Regions from separate parts of the Xanthomonas sp. AC360 genome, predicted to be linked through region 2. Evidence: predicted binding sites of a transcription regulator. Region 2 holds the regulator's gene; each other region holds the start of a gene.

Region 1 (3,421 bases), 2.0 Mb from region 2:
GCTGGGTGCTGGGTGCTTGGCGCTGGGTGCCTGTTGCCTGTTGCCTGTTGCCTGTTGCCTGTTGCCTGTTGCCTGGTGCCTGTTGCCTGTTGCCTGTTGCCTGGTGATGGGTGATGGGTGATGGGTGATGGGTGCCGGGAAGGCAAGTACAGATCGCAGGTGAGCCAGCCGCGATGGCTGCCACGGCGTTATCGCCGCAGCCCACTGTCGAGATCATCGATACCCGTGCCCGCCCACGCTGTGCGTGCAGCGCCCGGCAAGGCAGCGCTACGCAGCGCGCTTACGGCAGCCAGAGCTTCTCGAGATCGCGGAAGCCCCAGTCGGTCGGGCTTTCCATCTGCGCAATGCGGTCCTGGCAGTCGGGCCGCGACAGGTCGATGTCCTGCACCAGCACGTGGCTGCGCAACTTGGCCGAATAGAACACGCGCACCTTGGGCTTGAGCAAGGCGTCGGGCGTCTGTTCGATCACCACGGCCAACTTTTGCGATTCCAGACGCACCAGCGAGCCGACCGGATAAATGCCCAGCCGGCGCACGAACGCCTGAAAGATCGCCGGGTCGAAGTGGCCCTTCCACGACGCCATCTGCTTGAGCGATTCGGCCGGGTCCCAGGCGCGTTTGTAGGGGCGGTCGGAACTGATGGCGTCGTACACATCGCACACCGCGCCCATCCGCGACATCAGCGAGATGTCTTCGCCGACCAGGCGGTTGGGGTATCCGCTGCCGTCCATCTTTTCGTGATGATGCAGCGCAATTTCCAGCACCACCGCGTTCTGCACGCCGCCGGCCATCAGCAGGCGATGCCCATCCAGCGGATGCTGGCGCATCACTTCCATCTCGTCGTTGGTGAGCCGGCCGGGCTTGTTGAGGATGTCCAACGGCGTCACCGCCTTGCCCATGTCGTGCAGCAGGCCGCCCATCGCCGCTTCCACCACCTGCGCCTCGGGCAGACCGAGCTGCCGCGCCAGCCCGCTCATCAGCCCGGCCACGGCCATCGAATGCAGATAGGTGTAGTCGTCGGCGGTCTTGAGCCGCGCCACGCTGATCAAGGCCTGCGGATGACGCAGTACCGAATCGTTGATGGCTTCCACCAGCGGCATGGCCGCCTCGGTGTCGACGGTGCGCCCCAGCCGCACGTCGCGAAACATCGCTTCCACCATGTCGCGGCCGTCTTCAAAGATACGCCGCGCCCGCACCACTTCGGCTTCGATCCCGACCTGCGCGGTGACGCTGTTGGTCCGTGCACTGCGCGCGGTGGACGCCGGCTCCGGCGGTTCGGGCTCCGGTTCCGGCGTGGGCGGCGACGATGGCGTCTGGCCCGTCTCCTGCTCGCCGACCGTCGCGCCGGTCTCCACATCCAGGCCGCGGGCGGTGTCGATCACCAGTTGCTCGATCCGGCTGCCGTGAATCTTGTCCACGTCGTCGGAATCGACCAAAAAGGACGTTTTCCAGAACGGATGGTGCACCCACGCGCCCAGCAGCTTGTAGACATACATGCCGGGACGGAGTTGGTCGGAGTCGATGGTTCTGAGCATGCCGGCGCTGGTCTGCACAATGTCCACGGAAGAGTCCGCCACGGGCTTGGCGGTCTTCGGAGTTATCGGCACCGGTCGCGATTTCTTTGGTCTACGAACGTAACCGTAGCCGCCACACCAGCCGGCATTAGGCACCGCAAGCTGAGCGGTTCAGCGCTCCGGCAAGCGCATCGCCACCACTGCAGCAGCGGCGAACAGCAACGGCACGCCACAGGCCAGATACAACATGGCCGGCGACCAACCGGCATCCAGCAGCACCCCGGCGCACAGCGGCGAGGCAATGGCACCCAGCCGCCCGATCCCGATCGACCAGCCCATGCCGGTGGAGCGCACCGCCGCGGTAAAGACCACCGGCGCCACCGCATACAGCCCACCCATCGCCGCCGTCAGGGCCGCACCGGTCAGCAACGCGGTGACAAATGCCCAACTCAGCACCGTGCTGCTCAACCCGAACACGACCATCCCGATCGCCACCAGCACCAGTGCGCCGGCGGTGAGCCGCGACAGGCGCCCGCGCAGGGCCAGCCAACTGAATAGCGTGCCGCCCACAATGCCGCCCAGGTTCAGCAGCACCCCGCCGGTAAGACCCTCGGCAGCCGACAGGCCGGCGGTCACCAGCAGCTTGGGCGTCCAGCTGAGCACGAAGTAGAACGCGAACATCAGCAGGAAGAACGCCAGCGCGATCAGCAGCGATTGCCGCCGCAGCTTACCCACGAACAAGGCCGCATACCCCTGCGCCTGCCCTGCCGCCTGCGCAGGTGGTAGCGGCAACTGCGGATGCGGCGCCATCCCCATGCGTGCCAGCACCGCATTGAAGCGTGCATGCGCGTGGGGCGGCCGGCGCGCGATCAAAAAGTCCAGCGATTCGGGCAAAAAGGCCAGCACCAGCGGCACGCAGAGCAGCGAGCCGAGCGCACCGAGCCAGAACACCGCTGGCCAGGACCAGTGCTGCACCAGCAGCGCGGCGATCGCGCCCCCGATCGTCGCCCCGACCGGGTAGCCGGTGGCCTGCAGCACCGTCGCCGTACTGCGCCAGCGTGCAGTGGAATATTCGGCAGCGGTCACCGCTACGCAGGCCAGCATGCCGCCGATCCCGACCCCGGTGAACGCCCGCAGCGCGCCCAGCTGCCACACATCGCCAGCCAGCGCGGACGCGCCCATGCCGACGGTCAGGATGGCCAGACACACCAGGATCAGCGCACGGCGGCCGATGCGGTCTGCCAACGGCGCCAGCAACAGCGAGCCCACCGCCATGCCGACCAGCCCGGCACTGAACAGCGCCCCCAGCAGCTTGCCCGACAGCTGCCAGTCGGCCGATACATGCGGAGCGGTGAATGCCATCGCCATCACGTCGAAGCCGTCGAGCATCGTCAGCAGCACGCACACCGCCACGGCCCTCCACTGGAACGGCGTCATGCGCTCCAGGACAAAGGGCGTGGAAGTTGGGGTGCTTTGGAGCATTGGGGTGTCCTGTGAGATGAGGCGTGCTGGTCTAGTGTCGCTGCAGGACGTGCGGCATCGCGGCGTGCCTTGTGCGCCGTGCCACGCCACGTGGTCGCCAACTGGAAAAACGGGTACGTGTGGCAGACCGCGATCAACGCGTGGCAACCGCATGCACGCTAGGCCGATTGCAGGTGGTGTTCAAGACCGATTACCGCAGTGTTGTGCGCTTATCGGACGGCCGGCAAACTGGACTTCGCTTGCGCAGCGATGCGTTCGGGTGTCCTCTCTGCGTTGCCGGCTGCTCCTTCAGGTACGGCGCGCGCCTGGAGATCAGGTCTGGCGCGGCCGCAGCGTTCGCCTCCGCAGCGTTATCTCGTTAGCTGTGCGAGATCGCCTTCGACGGGAGTGTGCGGGTTTGTCAGCAGTGTTGCGCCAACTTGCGCA
Region 2 (3,421 bases):
CTGCTGTCCAAGCGTCTGCCGGTGGCTCCGATCGACCCGCTGGAACGCGGCGGCGTGATCGCCCTGGTCGGCCCGACCGGTGCCGGCAAGACCACCACCATCGCCAAGCTGGCGCAGCGCTTCGCCGCCCAGCACGCCCCGCGCGACGTGGCCCTGGTCACCACCGATACCTTGCGCGTCGGTGGCCGCGAGCAGCTGCACAGCTACGGCCGCCAGCTCGGCATCGCCGTGCACGAGGCCGACAGCGCCGAAAGCCTGCTCGCGCTGCTGGATCGCCTGCGCGACTACAAGCTGGTGCTGATCGACACCGCCGGCATGGGCCAGCGCGACCGCGCCCTGGCCGCCCAGCTGAACTGGCTGCGCGCCGCCCAGCAGGTCACCTCGCTGCTGGTGCTGCCCGCCAACTCTCATTTTGCCGACCTCGACGAGGTCGTGCGCCGCTTCGCCCACGCCAAACCCCAAGGCGTGGTGCTGACCAAACTCGACGAGACCGGCCGCTTCGGCAGCGCCTTGTCGGTGGTGGTCGACCACCAACTGCCCATCACCTGGGTGACTGACGGACAGCGGGTCCCAGACGACCTGCACCGCGCCAATGCCGCCAGTCTCGTTCTTCGTCTTGAAGATTTACGGCGCGCTGCCGATAAGCCCTGTACTCCGGAGCACAACCATGCAGTCGCGTGAATACGCAAAGCTGACCAACGCCTTCCCCCTGACGGCGACCCGTCCCGAGCCCTTGGGCCCGGTGCGCACGATTGCCGTGACCGGTGGCAAGGGCGGCGTGGGCAAAACCAACATCTCCGCCAACCTGGCCGTGGCGCTTGCCGACATGGGCAAACGCACCCTGCTGCTGGACGCCGACCTTGGCCTGGCCAACCTGGATGTGGTCTTGGGACTCTCGCCCAAGTTCACCCTGGCCGACCTGATCGCCGGCCGCTGCACGCTCGATGAAGTGATCATCGAAGGCCCGGGCGGCGTGTTGGTGGTGCCGGCCGCCTCCGGTCGCCGCCACATGGCGGAACTGGCTCCGGCCCAGCACATCGGCCTGGTCAATGTGTTCTCCGAACTGGAACGCGACCTGGACGTGATGGTCATCGACACCGCCGCCGGCATCACCGACAGCGTGCTGACCTTCTGCCAGGCCGCCCAGGACACCGTGGTGGTGGTCTGCGACGAGCCGGCCTCGATCACCGACGCCTACGCGCTGATCAAGGTGCTCTCGCGCGAACGCGGCGTGGACCGCCTGCAGATCATCGCCAACATGGTGCGCGACCCCAACGAAGGCCGCCTGCTGTACGACAAGCTCTCGCGCGTCTGCGAAAAGTTCCTTGGCGATGTGTCGCTGAACTATCTCGGCCACGTGCCGCAGGACGACTGGTTGCGCCTGTCGGTGCAGCGTCAGCAACCCGTCATCAAGGCGTATCCCGCCAGTCCGTCGGCGCAGGCCATTGCCGAAATCGCACGCCGTACCTCGCGCTGGCAGGCTCCCACCGTGCCGCGCGGCAACGTCGAGTTCTTTGTCGAACGCATCATCCAACGGGGAGTGGCCGCATGAGCACTGCTACCGCAACCACGGCCACCGCGCAGTACCGCGCCGTGCAGCGCAATAACGCCAACGACGTGGTGACCCAGCACGCCGATCTGGTCCGCCGCATCGCCCACCATCTGGCGGCGCGTCTGCCGGCCAGCGTGGAAGTGGACGACCTGATCCAGGCCGGCATGATCGGCCTGATCGAAGCCTCGCGCAGTTACGACTCCGACCAGGGCGCCTCGTTCGAAACCTACGCCTCGATCCGTATCCGCGGCTCGATGATCGACGAAATTCGCCGTGGCGACTGGGTGCCGCGTTCGGTACACCGCCGTGCCCGCGACGCCGCCGCCGCAGTGCGCAAGATCGAGCAGAACACCGGCCGCGCCGCCGCCGCCACCGAAGTGGCCGCCGCGATGGAAATGCCGCTGCCCGATTACCTGCGCCTGATGGAAGACGCCGCACGCGGCCAGGTGCTGAGCCTGGAATCGCGCATCGAAGATCACGGCGAGCTGGACACCACCGCCAAGGGTGGCCCCAACCCGCAGCAGATGATGGAGCGTGGCGAATTCGGCCGCGAGCTGGGCAAGGCCATCGGCCAGTTGCCCGAGCGCGAGCAGCTGGTGCTGTCGCTGTACTACGAACAGGAATTGAACCTGAAGGAAATCGGCGCTGTGCTCGGTGTCAGCGAGTCGCGCGTCTGCCAGATCCATGGCCAGGCCGTGGTGCGTTTGCGCGGCCGCCTCAAAGTCTTCGAACTGGCCGACGCCGGTGTCGAAATTGACGACTAATTTTTCGCGTATTTTTTCGTGTTAGGAGCTTGATGTGAATAAGAACATGCGGATCCTGATCGTGGACGACTTCTCGACGATGCGACGTATCGTCAAGAATCTGTTGGCAGATCTCGGCTTCACCAATACCGCAGAGGCCGAAGACGGCAACAGCGCGCTGGCTGCATTGCGCTCGGGCCCGTTCGATTTTGTGGTGACGGACTGGAACATGCCCGGCATGACCGGCATCGACCTGCTGCGCAACATCCGCGCCGACGCTAAGCTCAAGCACCTGCCGGTGATGATGGTGACCGCCGAAGCCAAGCGCGAGCAGATCATCGAAGCGGCGCAGTGCGGCGTCAATGGCTACATCATCAAGCCGTTCACCGCGCAGACGCTGGAAGAAAAGCTGGGCAAGGTATTCGAACGTCTGGCGGCGACCGCCTGATGAACGCCACCGTGGAGACCAATGCCGAACGCGCTGCGTTGATCGAGCGTCTGCAAGGTGCGCTTGATGCACTGGAAAGCGGTGACGAAGCTGCCTGGAAGCGCGAGGTCGATCACCTCGCCGCCCTGCGCACGCGTCCGATGATGCAGGGCCTGAGCCGGCTCGCACGCGAACTTGGGCAGGCGCTGGGCGAGCTGCCCACCGTGCCCGAAGAAGCCGGCGAACTGGACGATGCCTGCTCGCGCCTGGACCACGTGGTGGAAATGACCGAAAAGGCCAGCCATCGCACCCTGGATCTGGTCGAAGAATGCCGCGAGCTGGCCAACAAGCTGCGCGACGGCGGTCTGAATCAGGACCAGGGCGCGCTGATGGACCAGATGCGCCACAACCTCACCGAGCTGTCGCTGGCGCAGAGCTATCAGGACCTCAGCGGGCAGATCATTCGCCGCGTGGCCGGGATCGTGCGCCGCGTGCATGAAGGCTTCGGCGCGCTGGGCCTGCCGCCCAAGAGCACCGAGCCGAAGAAAGACGACGGCGGTCTTGCCGGTCCTGCGGTCAAGGGCCTGGACCGTCACGCGGTGTCGCAAGACGACGCCGACGATTTGCTGTCCGGATTGGGGTTGTAACCATGAGTGCTGTTCCAGACGATATTGCTGCCGATTTCATCGTCGAGGCCCA
Region 3 (3,421 bases), 590 kb from region 2:
GTGTATTTGCTGCGCGCATCGCGCGATCGCGCCGAGCAGGTAGTGGCCTGGGGCGCGATGGCCGACGACGACAGCGCAAGCATCGCGCCGGAGACATGCTGGGCGCTGCGCCGCGATCGCACGCACGTGGTGGAAGATGCCAGCCAGGGCATGCTGTGTCGCCATACCGGCGCCAATCTTCCGACGCACGCCAGCACGGTGTGCATTCCATTGTCGGCACAAGGCACACAGCTGGGCATGCTGGCGCTGCGCAGCGACCAACCGGGCGGTCTGAGTTCACTGACCGTGGCCGAAGCGGCGGCGGAACAACTCTCGCTGGTACTGCATAGCCTGCGTCTGCGCGAAACACTGCGTCAGCAATCGATCCGTGACCCGCTCACCGGCCTGTACAACCGCCGCTATCTGGAAGAAGCGCTCAATCACGAACTGGCGCGCTGTACGCGCCGGGTGCAGCCGTTGTCGGTGCTGATGCTGGACGTCGACCACTTCAAGCGGTTCAACGATCTGCATGGGCACAGCGGCGGCGACCGGGTGCTGGCGGCAATCGGCGAACTGTTGCTGGCGCAGACCCGTGGCGAAGATATCTGCTGCCGCTACGGTGGCGAAGAATTGACGATCATCCTGCCCGAGGTGGATCTGGCCACTGCGCGCAGGATGGCGGAAAAGTTGCGCGTCGGGATCGAGGGGTTGCAGGTGATGGCCGATGGCGTGTCGCTGCCGAAGATCACCGCATCGTTCGGCGCGGCGAGCTTTCCCGAGCACGCGGGCAATGCGGCGCAACTGCTGCGGCGCGCCGACGAAGCGCTGTACCGTGCCAAGCAAGCCGGGCGCAATCAGGTCATCAGCGCGCCGGAAGCGGCCGGCACAGAGTTGGCGCAGGAGTCCTGACAGCCGACAGGCCGATCCCGTCGATCCCGTCGATCCCGGCGCGATGATTGGATACGCGATATCTGATCGTCAGCCGGTCGCCAGGCGTCGGTCCGTCGCCAGGCCACCCCAGCGCGACTATGCATATACACTTATATCCGCAAGCCACAGATCATGAGAGGCAAGCCACAGATCATGAGAGGCGGTTCGCTGGGTAAGGCGGCGTCGCCGAAGCTGCGGCCTGACGCACCATGCCGACACAAGCACTCGCCGTGCCTGCCATACGTGTCGGCCGATTCTTCAGTAGCGCTGCATCACTGACCGGCCCGCTCATCCGCGTCGGTGGGGATCATCCCTGTTCCAGCCAGCATTCCGTCGACGCGGGCGCGCACGTAGGCCGCATCGTCGGGCTCGGCGCTACGCCGTACCGCTTCGGTGCGCGCCTGGAAATCCGATAGTCGAAATCCGCATCTTCATCTGCAGGCAGCTGCGGCAGTCCGTTCTGCAACGCATCGAGGCGCGTCGCTAGCTCTTCGCGTTTAGGCATAACAGGCTCCGACTCACAGCCGATACGGTTGCCACAAGGCCGTCAACAACGCACCAAGCCTTGCCATGCAACGCTTCATTTTCCTACCCGCTACAGCGGTGATTGCATGCTCAACTTTCGCGCAACCCGGCCGATAATGATGCCGACTCCGACAGAACCTTGCCTGTGATCCTTCACCTGCGGCGGGATTTCCGCCTCGGCATCGTCAAGATGCTTGGGCCAATCACCGCGCTGTTGCTTTGCCTCTATGCGGTGTACCTGGCCATGACCGGCCAGGCGATTGCGTGCCTCATCACTGCAGCGCTGGGTGTGTTGGCGATCTGGCGCGGCTGGCAGATGCGCGCGGCAGAACGCACGGGCGCTGGCGGTGTCTGGTTGGCATCGATCAATGTCGCCGGCTGCCTGGTGGCCTGCTGGACCGGGGGCGACGGCGCCCTGCCCTGGCTGTTTCCGGTGCTGGCAACCAATTATTTTCTGTGCGGGCCGCAACGCGCGGTGTTGCTGAGCCTACCGTTGATGGTGGCATTGTTGTTCTTGCCCGGCTTGATCGTCAGCCCCGGCCAGGGCGTGTCGACCGTGGTGGTGACGCTGGTGACGTTGGCGGTGGGGTATTCGTTCTCGCTGCGCATGCAGGACGATCGCGTGCATCTGGAAGAGCTGGCGTCGCTGGATGCACTGACCGGCTTGCCCAACCGACGCATGCTCGAACGCGCACTGACCCATCAGATCGATCAGCGCCAACCGCAGGAGCGGCTCAACAGTCTGATCATCCTGGACCTGGACCATTTCAAAGAGGTCAACGATCTGTATGGGCATGCCGCAGGCGATGCCGCGCTATCGGATCTGGCGACCATCTTGCGCTACGAAGTCCGCGAGCCGCATCAGGTGTTCCGGTTTGGCGGCGAAGAATTCGTGGTGTTGCTGCGCGCCGGCTCATCGGCGGAACTGGAAGCGGCCACCGAGCGCTTGCGCAAGGTGATCCGTAATGGGTTGCGTGGCCCGGGAGGACGCATCACGGTCTCGCTGGGAGCTGCGCGCCACGATGGCGAAACGCACTGGCAAGACTGGTTTTCGCGTGCCGATGCGGCACTGTATCTGGCCAAAAACAGTGGCCGCGACAGCGTACGGGTTGCCGACTGAGCACCGCGCTGCCGGCTGGCTAGATCGCGACATCGAACACGACGATTACGACCTTCTGCTAGACGGGGCGACCCAACGGCCGCCCCGTCCATCGTTCAACGATCGACCACCGCCACCGGTGCGGCGGGTGCTTCACCCTGCTTCCAGCCGCCCAGCGCCTTGTACACACCGACCACGCCGACATTGACTGCCGCCTCGGCCTGCGCCAACGCATCGTCTGCCGCCAGCTGGGTGCGCTGTGCATCCAGCAAGGTCAGGAAGTCTTCCGACCCCTCGCGGTACCGGATCTGTGCGAGCTGTTCGGCACGTCGCGCGGCATTGGCCTGGTCCACCACGATGGCCAGACGCGCCTGCTGACGGCCGTAGCCGATCAAGGCGTTTTCAGTGTCTTCCAACGCCAGCAACACCGTTTGCTGGTACTGCGCCAATGCGCCGTCGGCCTGGGCCTTGCTGGCACGCAGGCGTGCACGCACGGTACCGAAGTCGAATGCAGCCCAGCTGATCGACGGGGTGATCGACCAGGCCTTTGCGTTGCCCTGGGTCAACCTGGCTGCATCGCCGGACAGAAAGCCGACAAAGCCGCTCACGCTGATGCGCGGGAACAGATCGGCGGTGGCCACGCCGACCTGCGCGGTGGCCGCGGCCAGACGGCGCTCGGCGCTACGCACGTCCGGGCGTTGACGCAGCAATCCGGCCGTATCGCCCAGCGGCAACGGGCGCGCAAACGCCGGCATGCTGCGTGCGACCAGGGTGGCATCCAGCGCATTCGGCTGCTGGCCGAGCAACACGGCAAGACGGTGCCGGTATTGCGCCTCGGCGGTTTCCAGCAACGGAATATCCGCTTCGATGGCCTTCAAACGCGCCAGG

What was found. Region 2 encodes FliA, which starts transcription of late flagellar genes. Its sites were predicted from a motif close to TAAAGTTTNNCNNNCNNNGGCCGATAA; they were not measured.
Region 1: the regulator FliA is predicted to act here: its motif matches at 1,597-1,623, upstream of ACZZ0O_RS07780 (HD-GYP domain-containing protein).
Region 3: the regulator FliA is predicted to act here: its motif matches at 1,525-1,551, upstream of ACZZ0O_RS13890 (GGDEF domain-containing protein).

Annotation. Positions count from the first base shown of each region.
Region 1 is NZ_OZ409846.1:1,827,866-1,831,286, reverse strand. Features, by position in the region: gene ACZZ0O_RS07780 (HD-GYP domain-containing protein) at 281-1,534, opposite strand; gene ACZZ0O_RS07775 (MFS transporter) at 1,685-2,995, opposite strand.
Region 2 is NZ_OZ409846.1:3,799,356-3,802,776, reverse strand. Features, by position in the region: gene flhF (flagellar biosynthesis protein FlhF) at 1-681, shown strand, start outside; gene ACZZ0O_RS16270 (MinD/ParA family protein) at 668-1,552, shown strand; gene ACZZ0O_RS16265 (RNA polymerase sigma factor FliA) at 1,549-2,316, shown strand; gene cheY (chemotaxis response regulator CheY) at 2,351-2,743, shown strand; gene ACZZ0O_RS16255 (protein phosphatase CheZ) at 2,743-3,369, shown strand; gene ACZZ0O_RS16250 (chemotaxis protein CheA) at 3,372-3,421, shown strand, end outside.
Region 3 is NZ_OZ409846.1:3,207,978-3,211,398, reverse strand. Features, by position in the region: gene ACZZ0O_RS13900 (sensor domain-containing diguanylate cyclase) at 1-888, shown strand, start outside; partial or broken gene ACZZ0O_RS13895 (hypothetical protein) at 1,182-1,414, opposite strand; gene ACZZ0O_RS13890 (GGDEF domain-containing protein) at 1,580-2,554, shown strand; gene ACZZ0O_RS13885 (efflux transporter outer membrane subunit) at 2,650-3,421, opposite strand, start outside.